2 regions of the Oricola indica genome follow, and region 1 is predicted to be linked to the other one. Evidence: riboswitches for the same ligand, from Rfam matches in the RefSeq annotation. Region 1 holds a riboswitch; the other holds the start of a gene.

What was found. A riboswitch is a leader RNA that binds a small molecule or an ion and turns the genes downstream of it on or off. The one in region 1 is predicted to bind glycine.
Region 2: another riboswitch for glycine. It lies ahead of gcvT (glycine cleavage system aminomethyltransferase GcvT); the one in region 1 lies ahead of ACQK2M_RS03635 (D-amino acid dehydrogenase).

The regions. Positions count from the first base shown of each region.
Region 1 is NZ_OZ245747.1:690,256-695,110, reverse strand. Features, by position in the region: gene ACQK2M_RS03645 (DUF2794 domain-containing protein) at 1-50, opposite strand, end outside; gene ACQK2M_RS03640 (DUF1223 domain-containing protein) at 471-1,151, opposite strand; gene ACQK2M_RS03635 (D-amino acid dehydrogenase) at 1,357-2,625, opposite strand; glycine riboswitch at 2,813-2,907, opposite strand; gene ACQK2M_RS03630 (NAD-dependent epimerase/dehydratase family protein) at 3,045-4,265, shown strand; gene ACQK2M_RS03625 (hypothetical protein) at 4,384-4,797, shown strand; gene ACQK2M_RS03620 (NUDIX domain-containing protein) at 4,804-4,855, opposite strand, start outside.
Region 2 is NZ_OZ245747.1:3,549,196-3,554,050, forward strand. Features, by position in the region: gene ACQK2M_RS17840 (porin) at 1-100, opposite strand, end outside; gene ACQK2M_RS17845 (porin) at 973-2,097, shown strand; glycine riboswitch at 2,257-2,340, shown strand; gene gcvT (glycine cleavage system aminomethyltransferase GcvT) at 2,496-3,599, shown strand; gene gcvH (glycine cleavage system protein GcvH) at 3,604-3,972, shown strand; gene gcvP (aminomethyl-transferring glycine dehydrogenase) at 3,981-4,855, shown strand, end outside.

The DNA of each region.
Region 1 (4,855 bases):
CTCTCCTCCCGTAGCCGGACCGCGCCCTTTGATATTTCGTCCTCGGACATTCCTTCTCCCGCTGGTTCGTATGGGAAGTTTGCCGTGTTTTGGCGTGGTTGCAAGGGCGTGAACGAAAAATCGCATCACAGAACCGATTTCAAATCCTTAACAATTTCTTGCCGTTTCGCTCACAGTTTGGAACATCGTGTTCCGATCAGTGAATCCCTGACACCTTTTCGCCGCAGTTGAGACACAACTCGGCCCGGATTGCGGATGAATTTTTGGGTGTTGCCGATTGTGTTCCGCGACAAGTTTCGGGGAGCGCAACTAGCAAGGTAGGTGGCAGCCGGTTCACGGCGCTAGGCTTTGTCACCGAAGGACCGGTTCGGTTGAGGTATTGGAAACCTCTAGCCCCCCAGCCCCCCGATGCCACACCGCACCGGTCCGTACCTTGCTTTCGCGATCTGCCGATAATCGCTCAAAAAGCGTCAGGATGATTGGCGGGGAAGGATGGCTGCGCCTATGATCGCACCGGGACGGCCGCCTTTCGTGGTTTTCTGGAGCAGGACGGCGCAGCCATCGGCATTCTTGGCGGCAAGTTCCGACCGCGGAATATCCACCGTCATTGCCTCGCCCTCCCACATTCCGATGGTCTGGTAATCGGTGACGGCATTGACGTAGGAAATCGTCTTGCCGGCATTCTCGCCGCGGTCGATCGCGACATCCGCCTGCCGGACGAAATAGACCAGAACGAGATGGATCTTGTCGCCGCCGGTCGGCGCGCCCTCGGCGCTCACCCGCATGCGGTCGCCCATATCCTCGAATCTCAGTCCGACGGTCAGGCCGAGCCCGCGGTCCTTGTCGCGGGCCATCATCTCGGAAATTTCCCGGTAATGCCCGCCATTGGTATGCGACCGGCCATTGATGACCGCCTGCGGCGTGTAGACGCCGCGACGGTTCAGCCCTTCGGCATATTCGTATTGTCGTCGTGTATTGGCGTCCGAACCCAGCGTGTCCTGCCAGCCGAGATAGTCCCAATAGTCGACATGGTAGCCCAGGGCGACCACATCGTCGCGCGCCGCGAACTTGGCGAGCGCCAAATCGGCGGGCGGACAGGAATTGCAGCCCTGGCTGGTGAAGAGCTCGACAACCCCGAGCGGCTTCTGCACACTTTCATCCGCCTGCGGCGCGGCCGCCGGAGACAGTGCCAGAAGACTTGCGGCAATTGCCGTTATCGCGAAAGACCGTTTCACCGAATGCCACCCATTCCCTTCATGACCCCGAGAATAGGCACTCACCGGTTCAACAGAAAGTCACGTTAGGGTGACAAACGCCCGCCGAACCGTGTCCGGCGGGCTGAAATGCGGCTTTGCGCTATTCCGCGGCGACCAGAACCGGACGGAAGAACGGCGCGCGGCCTTCACTCGGAAGGTCGTTTCCGATAACGTCCGCCACCGCCTCGGCGGTCGCGGCCGACAAGGTCCACCCGAGATGGCCGTGACCGGTGTTGTAGAAGACGCGCGGCGCACGCCCACGTCCGAAACGCGGCATCATGTTCGGCATCATCGGCCGCAAGCCGGCCCACGGCACGACATTTTCCGTGCTCACGCCGGGAAACATCGTTTCGCACCACTGCGTCAGCGGGCGAATCCGGTCAGCGCGAATGTCGCGGTTCTCGCCCGTGAATTCGGCGGTTCCGGCGATGCGAAGACGGTTGGCGCCGAGCCGGCTGGTGACGATCTTGGCGTCGTCGTCGAGCAGGCTGATCCACGGCGCGGCGGCGCGGCTCTCGGCCCCGTCGAGATTGACGGTGATCGAGTATCCCTTGACCGGATAGATGTTGACGCGGTCGCCCAGTTGCGCGGCGAATGCCCGGCTGGCGATGCCGGCGGCGATCACGATGCCGTCAAAGCGTTCCTCGTGGCGTTCACCGCCCTGTTCGAACCACACGGTCACGCCGTCGGGATCGCGCTGGAGACGCGTCACCGACGCCCCGCCGACGAAGCGCCCGCCTGACCGCCCGACCGCGTCCGAGAGGCCCGTCGCGAATTTGTGGATATCGCCGGTCGAATCGGTCTCGGTGTAGAAGCCGCCATGGAAATCGCCGGTCAGCGCCGGTTCCATCCGCCGCATCTCGTCCGGCGAAACGGGAAGCCTGTCGAGACCCGCCTGGGCGTAGAGCAACGAAACCTTGGCCGCGTGATCGAAACCCTTGCGATCGCGATACACATGCAGGATGCCGCGCTTTTCGCGGTCGAACTCGATGCCGGCCTCCTGCGCCATCCGCTCCATATGGCCACGCGCGGCCAGGGCGAGACGCACCGTTTCCATCGTGTTGCGCTCATAGTGCGGAATGCTGGCGATGAATTCGGCGACCCAGGACAGCTTGTGCCAGCCGGGCTTCGGGTCGAACAGAAGCGGCGCATCCTTGCGCATCATCCACTTCAGACCCTTGAGCACCGTCGACCAGTGGGTCCACACTTCGGCGTTGGACGCCGATAGCTGGCCGCCATTGGCGAAGCTTGTTTCCATCGCCGCGTAACGCTGGCGGTCGAACAGGGTAACGTCGTAGCCGCGGCGGATCAGCGACCATGCGGAAGTCGTTCCGGCAATGCCGGCACCAATGACTGCTATTCGGGTCATGTCGGTTCCTCTCAGATGACCATGGCGAACCGGCGCTTCGCGCGCTTTTTCGGCTCGCACCCCATCTGTCAGGAACCTGAGAGCTTTGCCCAGGGCTCCGCCATATTTGGCTGGATGCCGCTGGCCGGACCGTCCGGCTCGGGCTTTCTCCTTCGGTGGGCGGCAAGCCGCCACTCTCCAGATTGTTGCCGATCGCACGGTCCTTCTGCCTGAGAGTTTCCGGGGCGGTTGCTCCTTCGGCGCCGGCTCCTGTGTGGACCCGGTCTCTCCCGTGCGATACTTGGTCGCCGCATATCGCAAAACCCGCGCCTTCGCAACGAAATCCTGTTAAAGGCGGAGAAATGTGACAGCCGCTTTTCATTTCTGTCACAAAACGCTTTTATCAGGCATCAACGACGTCAGGAATCAGGAATATACCCATGAAAATCGCAGTTCTCGGCGGCGACGGCTTCGTCGGCTGGCCGACCGCGCTCCATCTCAGCGACCAGGGCCATGAAGTCCATATCGTCGATAACCTGTCGCGTCGCTGGATCGATACCGAACTGGGCGTTCAGTCCCTGACGCCGATGGACTCCATCCAGGAGCGCACGCGCATCTGGCATGAAGAAACCGGCCGCAAGATCCATTTCCACCTGATCGACCTCGCCCGCGACTACGAGGTGTTCAAACAGTGGCTCGTCGAACACACGCCGGACGCGATCATCCATTTCGCCGAGCAGCGCGCCGCGCCCTATTCGATGAAATCCGACCGCCACAAGAACTACACGGTCAACAACAACGTCAACGCGACCCACAACGTGCTGAACGCGCTGGTCGAGACGGGCGTTGACGCGCATCTCGTCCATCTCGGCACGATGGGCGTCTATGGCTACTCGACCATCGGGGCCGCGATTCCGGAAGGCTACCTGCCGGTCGGCATCGAGACGCTGGAAGGCGACACGGTCTCCCAGGAGATCCTCTACCCGTCCAATCCGGGTTCGATCTACCACATGACCAAGTGCCTCGATCAGTTGCTGTTCCAGTTCTACGCCAAGAATGACGGGCTGCGCATCACCGACCTGCACCAGGGCATCGTCTGGGGCACCCATACCGAGCAGACCCGCAAACACCCGCAGCTCATCAACCGCTTCGACTATGACGGCGACTACGGCACGGTGCTCAACCGCTTCCTCATCCAGGCCGCCATCGACTATCCGCTGACGGTGCACGGGACCGGCGGCCAGACCCGCGCCTTCATCCACATCCAGGATTCGGTGCGTTGCATCGAGATCGCGCTGAACAATCCGCCGAAGGCCGGCGAAAAGGTGGAGATCTTCAACCAGATGACAGAGACCCACCGGGTCCGCGACCTGGCCGAGATGATCTCCAAGATGACCGGTGCGAAAGTCGCCTACCTGCCCAACCCGCGCAAGGAGGCCGCCGAGAACGACCTGATCGTGAAGAACGACAAGTTCCTCGGCCTCGGCCTCGACCCGATCACGCTGGAGGAAGGGCTGCTCGACGAGGTTGTCGACGTCGCCAAAAAATTCGCCTACCGCGTCGACCGCAGCCGCGTACCCGCCGTGTCCGCATGGACCAAGGACATCGCCAAGACGGTCGAGAAGGATCCCGAAGGCAAGCGCCTCAAGTCGGTTTCCTGATTGCAGCCGGGTTCCTCGCGATATCCCTGATATGCGGACCTCCGGGCCATAGGCCCGGAGGTCTTTTTCGTGTTAGCCTTCCGTAGCGTGACCAGTCGCGCACCGGGAGGGGACAGACATGAAAACGGTTTCAATCGCGCTCTTCGCGCTGGCGACGCTCGGAACTTTCGCCTTCGCGCTGAAGCTCCTGTTGGCGAAAACCTATTTTCCCTATCATCAGCAGGTTACCGGCAAGGCCTGGCAGGATCTCGACCCGGGCGTGCGCACTGTCATCGGTGCTTTCATGCGCCTGTTCGGCGGCGCGCTGATGGCGGCAGCCGGCACGACCGCATGGATGCTCTGGCTCTATGCCACGGGTGTCGCCGTTCCGGCCCCGCTCGTCGCGCTCCCGGGCCTCGTGATCGGGCTTGTAACACTCGGCGTGACGACCACGCTGTTCGCCAGTGGCGGCACGAAGGCGCCGCGCGGTCAGGTTGCGATTCTGGTCGGGATCACGATTGTTGCAGTCATCGCCGGATTGCTGGCGAACTGACCCGGATCAGAACACCTCAGGACGGCGCAACCGCAACGCCTGCAGCAGGAAAACGGTC
Region 2 (4,855 bases), 2.9 Mb from region 1:
CCATTTCCGGTTCCGGGATGATCACAGCGTCGGCAGCGCGAGCGCCGGAGACAGCGACGAGAGCCGCTGCGGAGCCGAGGAGAAGGCTCTTGATTTTCATTGTCTGACCTCCAGTCAAAGTTAAAAACGGGTCTGGGTATTTAGCTGAAGGACAGCGACCTGTCCCATCCCCTGGTTCGAAAGAAGCACACTTTCATGTCCAACTCTCGCAACGATAAATACCGAAAGCAGAATCCGGCGCAACAGCCCAAGGCCTTGAAAATGCGGGCCGGCACATCTTCCCTAGGGTGATGTTGCAGAAATGACACGGCTTTCGCAGGCGCATCCGCGCAAAAGCGCCGGAATCCCGACAAACCCTAACAAACAGATAATTTGTCAGACGAAAAAGTTCGAAAACGATTCGATTCGAAACGGCAGTCGAGCGACGAGGCGATCAAAGATGCCTCTTTATTAATGCCGCAGATGACGCCTCTCTTTCGTTCGCCCTTTGATAATGAAGAAATCAGATCGGGCACAATCGACATCGAGAGGCATTAACAGAATGCCGAGCGGATTGTCGCCACCAGTTGGCGCAGGAGCCTCAATCTAGATTCAAAGAGCGCATTCCCTCCGGACCGAGTCCCGGATTCGGGCCGATTCGGCAAACTTGCAAAGATCTACCGGCGTGGAAGCCAGCGCCCTCAAAGGCGCGAACCGTCCATCGGAATGGCAAGATCTCATTACAAGACCTCGCAATCGGCCAATTCTGTGTCTTTCGGGCAACAGCGCATCTCAAACCTTCGAAAATCCAAAATTTGCAGACCGAAACAGCTTGCCCCGCAATCCTGAGGAGAGTGTATTACGCTCCGGGATGGGCGAAGTTCGTCGATCTTTCAACCATGGGGTGAAGTTGTTAATGCCGGTTTGGGGGCAACCCGTCTGATAGAGCATTGGCACCTTTGATCCGTCGAAACTTTGACTGGAGGTCAGACAATGAAAATCAAGAGCCTACTTCTCGGCTCCGCAGCGGCCCTCGTCGCTGTCTCCGGCGCTCGCGCTGCCGACGCCGTGATCATTCCGGAACCGGAGATGGTCGAATACGTCCGCGTCTGCGACGCGGCCGGTGCCGGCTACTTCTACATTCCGGGTTCCGAAACCTGCCTGAAGATCGCAGGCTGGGCCCGTTTCCAGATTAACCATACGTCGGACTCTTTTGATAATGGCGCTCTGGACGGATGGGGCACGACCGCGGAAGATGCCGGCAAGATCGGCTTCGCTTCGACCGGCCAGTTCAACATCTCGTCCTGGACCGACAGCGAGATCGGCCCGATCGAAACCTATGTCGAGTTCGAAACTCCCGGTGGCAGCGATGTTGACCTCGACGTCGTGAAGCTCTCGTTCGCTGGCCTGACCATGGGTTACTTCGGTGGCTTCTTGGACAACGGCATCAACGGCGAAACCGACTCCAACGGCCTGACCAACAAGTTCAACTCGATCCAGTATTCCGGCACTGCCGGTGCGATCAGCTTCGGTGCGTCGATCGACCAGAGCGCGGATCTCGGCAATGTGTGGGACAGTGAAGATGGGGCCAAGTTCGGTGTGACCGGCATGCTCGGCTTCTCATCGGGTGCCATCTCAGCGACCGTGGTCGGTTACTACGATCTCGGCACGGAATTGGGCGGCGTCGTCGTTCGCGGTTCGGCCGATATCGGGCCGGGCGCACTGCAGGGCCGCTTCACCTGGAACCAGGGCGGCAACGTGGCCGGTACGGGAACGTCCATGTACGCCACCGCGACGTCGGACAGCCCTGATCCGGGCGACGATGGTCACCTGCATTGGGTCGCCGAGGCGTCCTATGCGGCCCAGGTCAGCGACAAGTTGACCGTTACTCCGGGCTTCTCCTGGAGGCAGTGGCGCAACGACGAGTTCGGCAGCGAATCTGACGACCGCATGTGGAAAGCCGGCGTCACGCTCGATTACGCTCTGGCAGCCAACCTCGCGGTCAAGGCGAGCGTCCAGTACTGGGATTTCCGCGACGCTAATCGCTCTGCCGTTCCGGGCGGACTTGACGACGCCACGGGCTGGAGCAATTTCCTTCGCTTCCAGGCTTCGTTCTAATCGTCTGACGCAAGTCAGTTGATGAAAACCCGGCGGGCAACCGCCGGGTTTTTTTTGCGCGCTTCATACAGTCGACGCGATTGGAGCCCTGTCTACGGAATCGGCGTGACACGCACCTTTCCCCGCGCTAGTCTCCAAACAGCTCACGGGTTTCGGCCCGGTCCGTCAGTGGGAGAGCGCCGAAAGGCCGCCGAAGGGGAAATCGCCCGAAATCTCTCAGGCAAAAAGAACCGCTGACTGATCAAGGCACTCTGGAAAGTCGGGGCAAATGCCCCGCGCCGAAGGTGTAAGTGTTCCCGACAGAGTTCCGGGAATGCGAGTCTCTCAGGCTTCCGACAGAGGGGCACATCCCGCCATCGCCGATGGCCGGGTCGTGCTGACTGACGGAAAGGGTGCCGATGACCGAGAGCGATTCGCCGAAACAACTGCCACTTCACACGCTGCATGAGCGCGCGGGCGCGAAATTCGGCCCGTTCGCCGGATGGTCCATGCCCCTCTCCTATCCGCTTGGCGTGATGAAGGAGCATCTGCACACGCGGACCCATGCCGGATTGTTCGACATCTCCCATATGCGGCTTTTTGAGGTGGCCGGCACCGACGCCGCAGCGTTCATTGCCCAAATCTGTCCGGTGGAGGCCGGCTCACACCCCATCGGGGCGAGCAAATATACCTTCCTGCTCAACACCGACGCAGGAATCCTCGACGACCTGATCGTCACCCGCCTTGCCGACGACCGCTTCATGATTGTCGCCAATGCGGCGCGTGCCGAAGCGGACGAAGCCTGGATGCGCGATGCGCTCCAGGACATGAATGCGACGATCGAAGCACTCGACCGGGTTTTTCTGGCGCTACAGGGGCCGGACGCGGCGCAGGTCATGACCGATTCCGGCTTCGACATCGCCGGAATGTCCTTCATGAGCGGGATGGAGCCGCGGCCCGGCTGGTTTCTGACGCGCTCCGGCTACACCGGCGAGGACGGTTTCGAGATCGCCCTGCCCCATGACCGGGCCGAAGCCTTCGCCGACAATCTCGTCATGGACGAACGCGTCGAATGGATCGGCCTTGCCGCGCGCGACAGCCTGCGCCTCGAGGCCGGTCTTTGCCTCTACGGAAACGATCTCGACGAATCGACCGACCCGATCAGCGCGGGACTGACTTGGGCTGTTCCGAAAAGCCTGCGCGAGGGTGGCTCCTATATCGGCGCCGAACGGCTGGCGGAAATCCACGCCTCCGGCCCGGAAGAAAAGCGCGTCGGGCTGCAAGCCGAGGGCCGGCAACCGGTGCGCGCCGGAGCAATTCTGACCGACAGCGACGGCAAACCCGCCGGACGCGTCACCTCGGGCGGGTTCGGCCCTTCCGTCGAGCACCCCGTCGCCATGGGATATGTGCGCACAGATCTCGCTCAGCCCGGCTCCGAGGTTACCGCTGATGTCCGCGGACGGCAGGTGCCGATGCGTGTGACCAAACTTCCCTTCATCGTCAAACGCAGCCAAAAAGGATGAACCCTTGAGCACCACCTATTACACCGAAGACCACGAGTGGATCCGCGTCGAAAACGGCGTGGCGACCGTCGGCATCACCGAACATGCCCAGGAGCAACTCGGCGACCTCGTCTTCGTCGAACTGCCCTCGCCCGGAGCCAGTGTCTCGAAAGGTGACGCGCTGGTGGTGGTCGAATCGGTCAAGGCGGCATCGGATGTCTACGCGCCGGTGGATGGCGAGGTGAAGAGCGTCAACGAGGCGCTGACGTCCGAGCCCGGTCTTATCAATTCGGCTGCGGAGGCCGATGGCTGGCTGTGGACGATGAGCATCGCCGACGAAAGCCAGCTCGAAGGCCTGATGGACGCCGACGCCTACAAGAACTCGCTGGACTGAGGATCGCCATGAACGCCGTGACAAGCGCATTCGACCGCCGTCATATCGGCCTGTCCGAGGCGGATATCCGCGCCATGCTGACGAAGATCGGCATACCGTCCGTTGAGACGCTGATTTCCGAAACCGTGCCGGCCGCTATCCGGCTCGATCGCCCGCTCGACCTGCCGGAGCCCGCGAGCGAGGCGCAGGCGCTCGGCGAATTGCAAGCCATGATGGCACGCAACACGGTGATGAAGAGCTTCATCGGCCAAGGCTATCACGGATGCCACGTGCCGCCGGTGATCCAGCGCAACCTGTTCGAGAATCCGGCCTGGTACACGGCCTATACGCCTTACCAGCCGGAAATCAGCCAGGGACGGCTGGAACTCCTGTTTCATTTCCAGACGCTTGTGGCGGAATTGACCGGCCTGCCCGTCGCATCCGCCTCGCTGCTGGACGAGGCGACGGCGGTGACGGAAGCCGTCGGCGTGGCGTTGCGCCATCATCGCGACAAGCGGCGCGAGATCGTCTTTGTCGGCGAACCGCATCCGCAGACACTCGATGTCGTCCGGACTCGTTGCCACGCGCTTGGCATGACCATCGCAGATGAGATCGGCGGGAACACCGCAGCCGTGGTCGCCTCATGGCCGGATACAAAAGGTGTGTATGGCAATCACACAGACACGATTTCGCGCGCGAAGGATGCCGGCGCGTTGATCGTCGCCGTCGCCGATCCGCTGGCGCTGACGCTGCTCGAAACACCCGCGTCATGGGGCGCGGATATCGCGGTCGGCTCGATGCAGCGTTTTGGCGTGCCGCTCGGCTATGGCGGGCCGCATGCCGGCTATATGGCGGTGTCGGATGCGCTGACACGGCTGTTGCCCGGCCGTCTGGTCGGCGAATC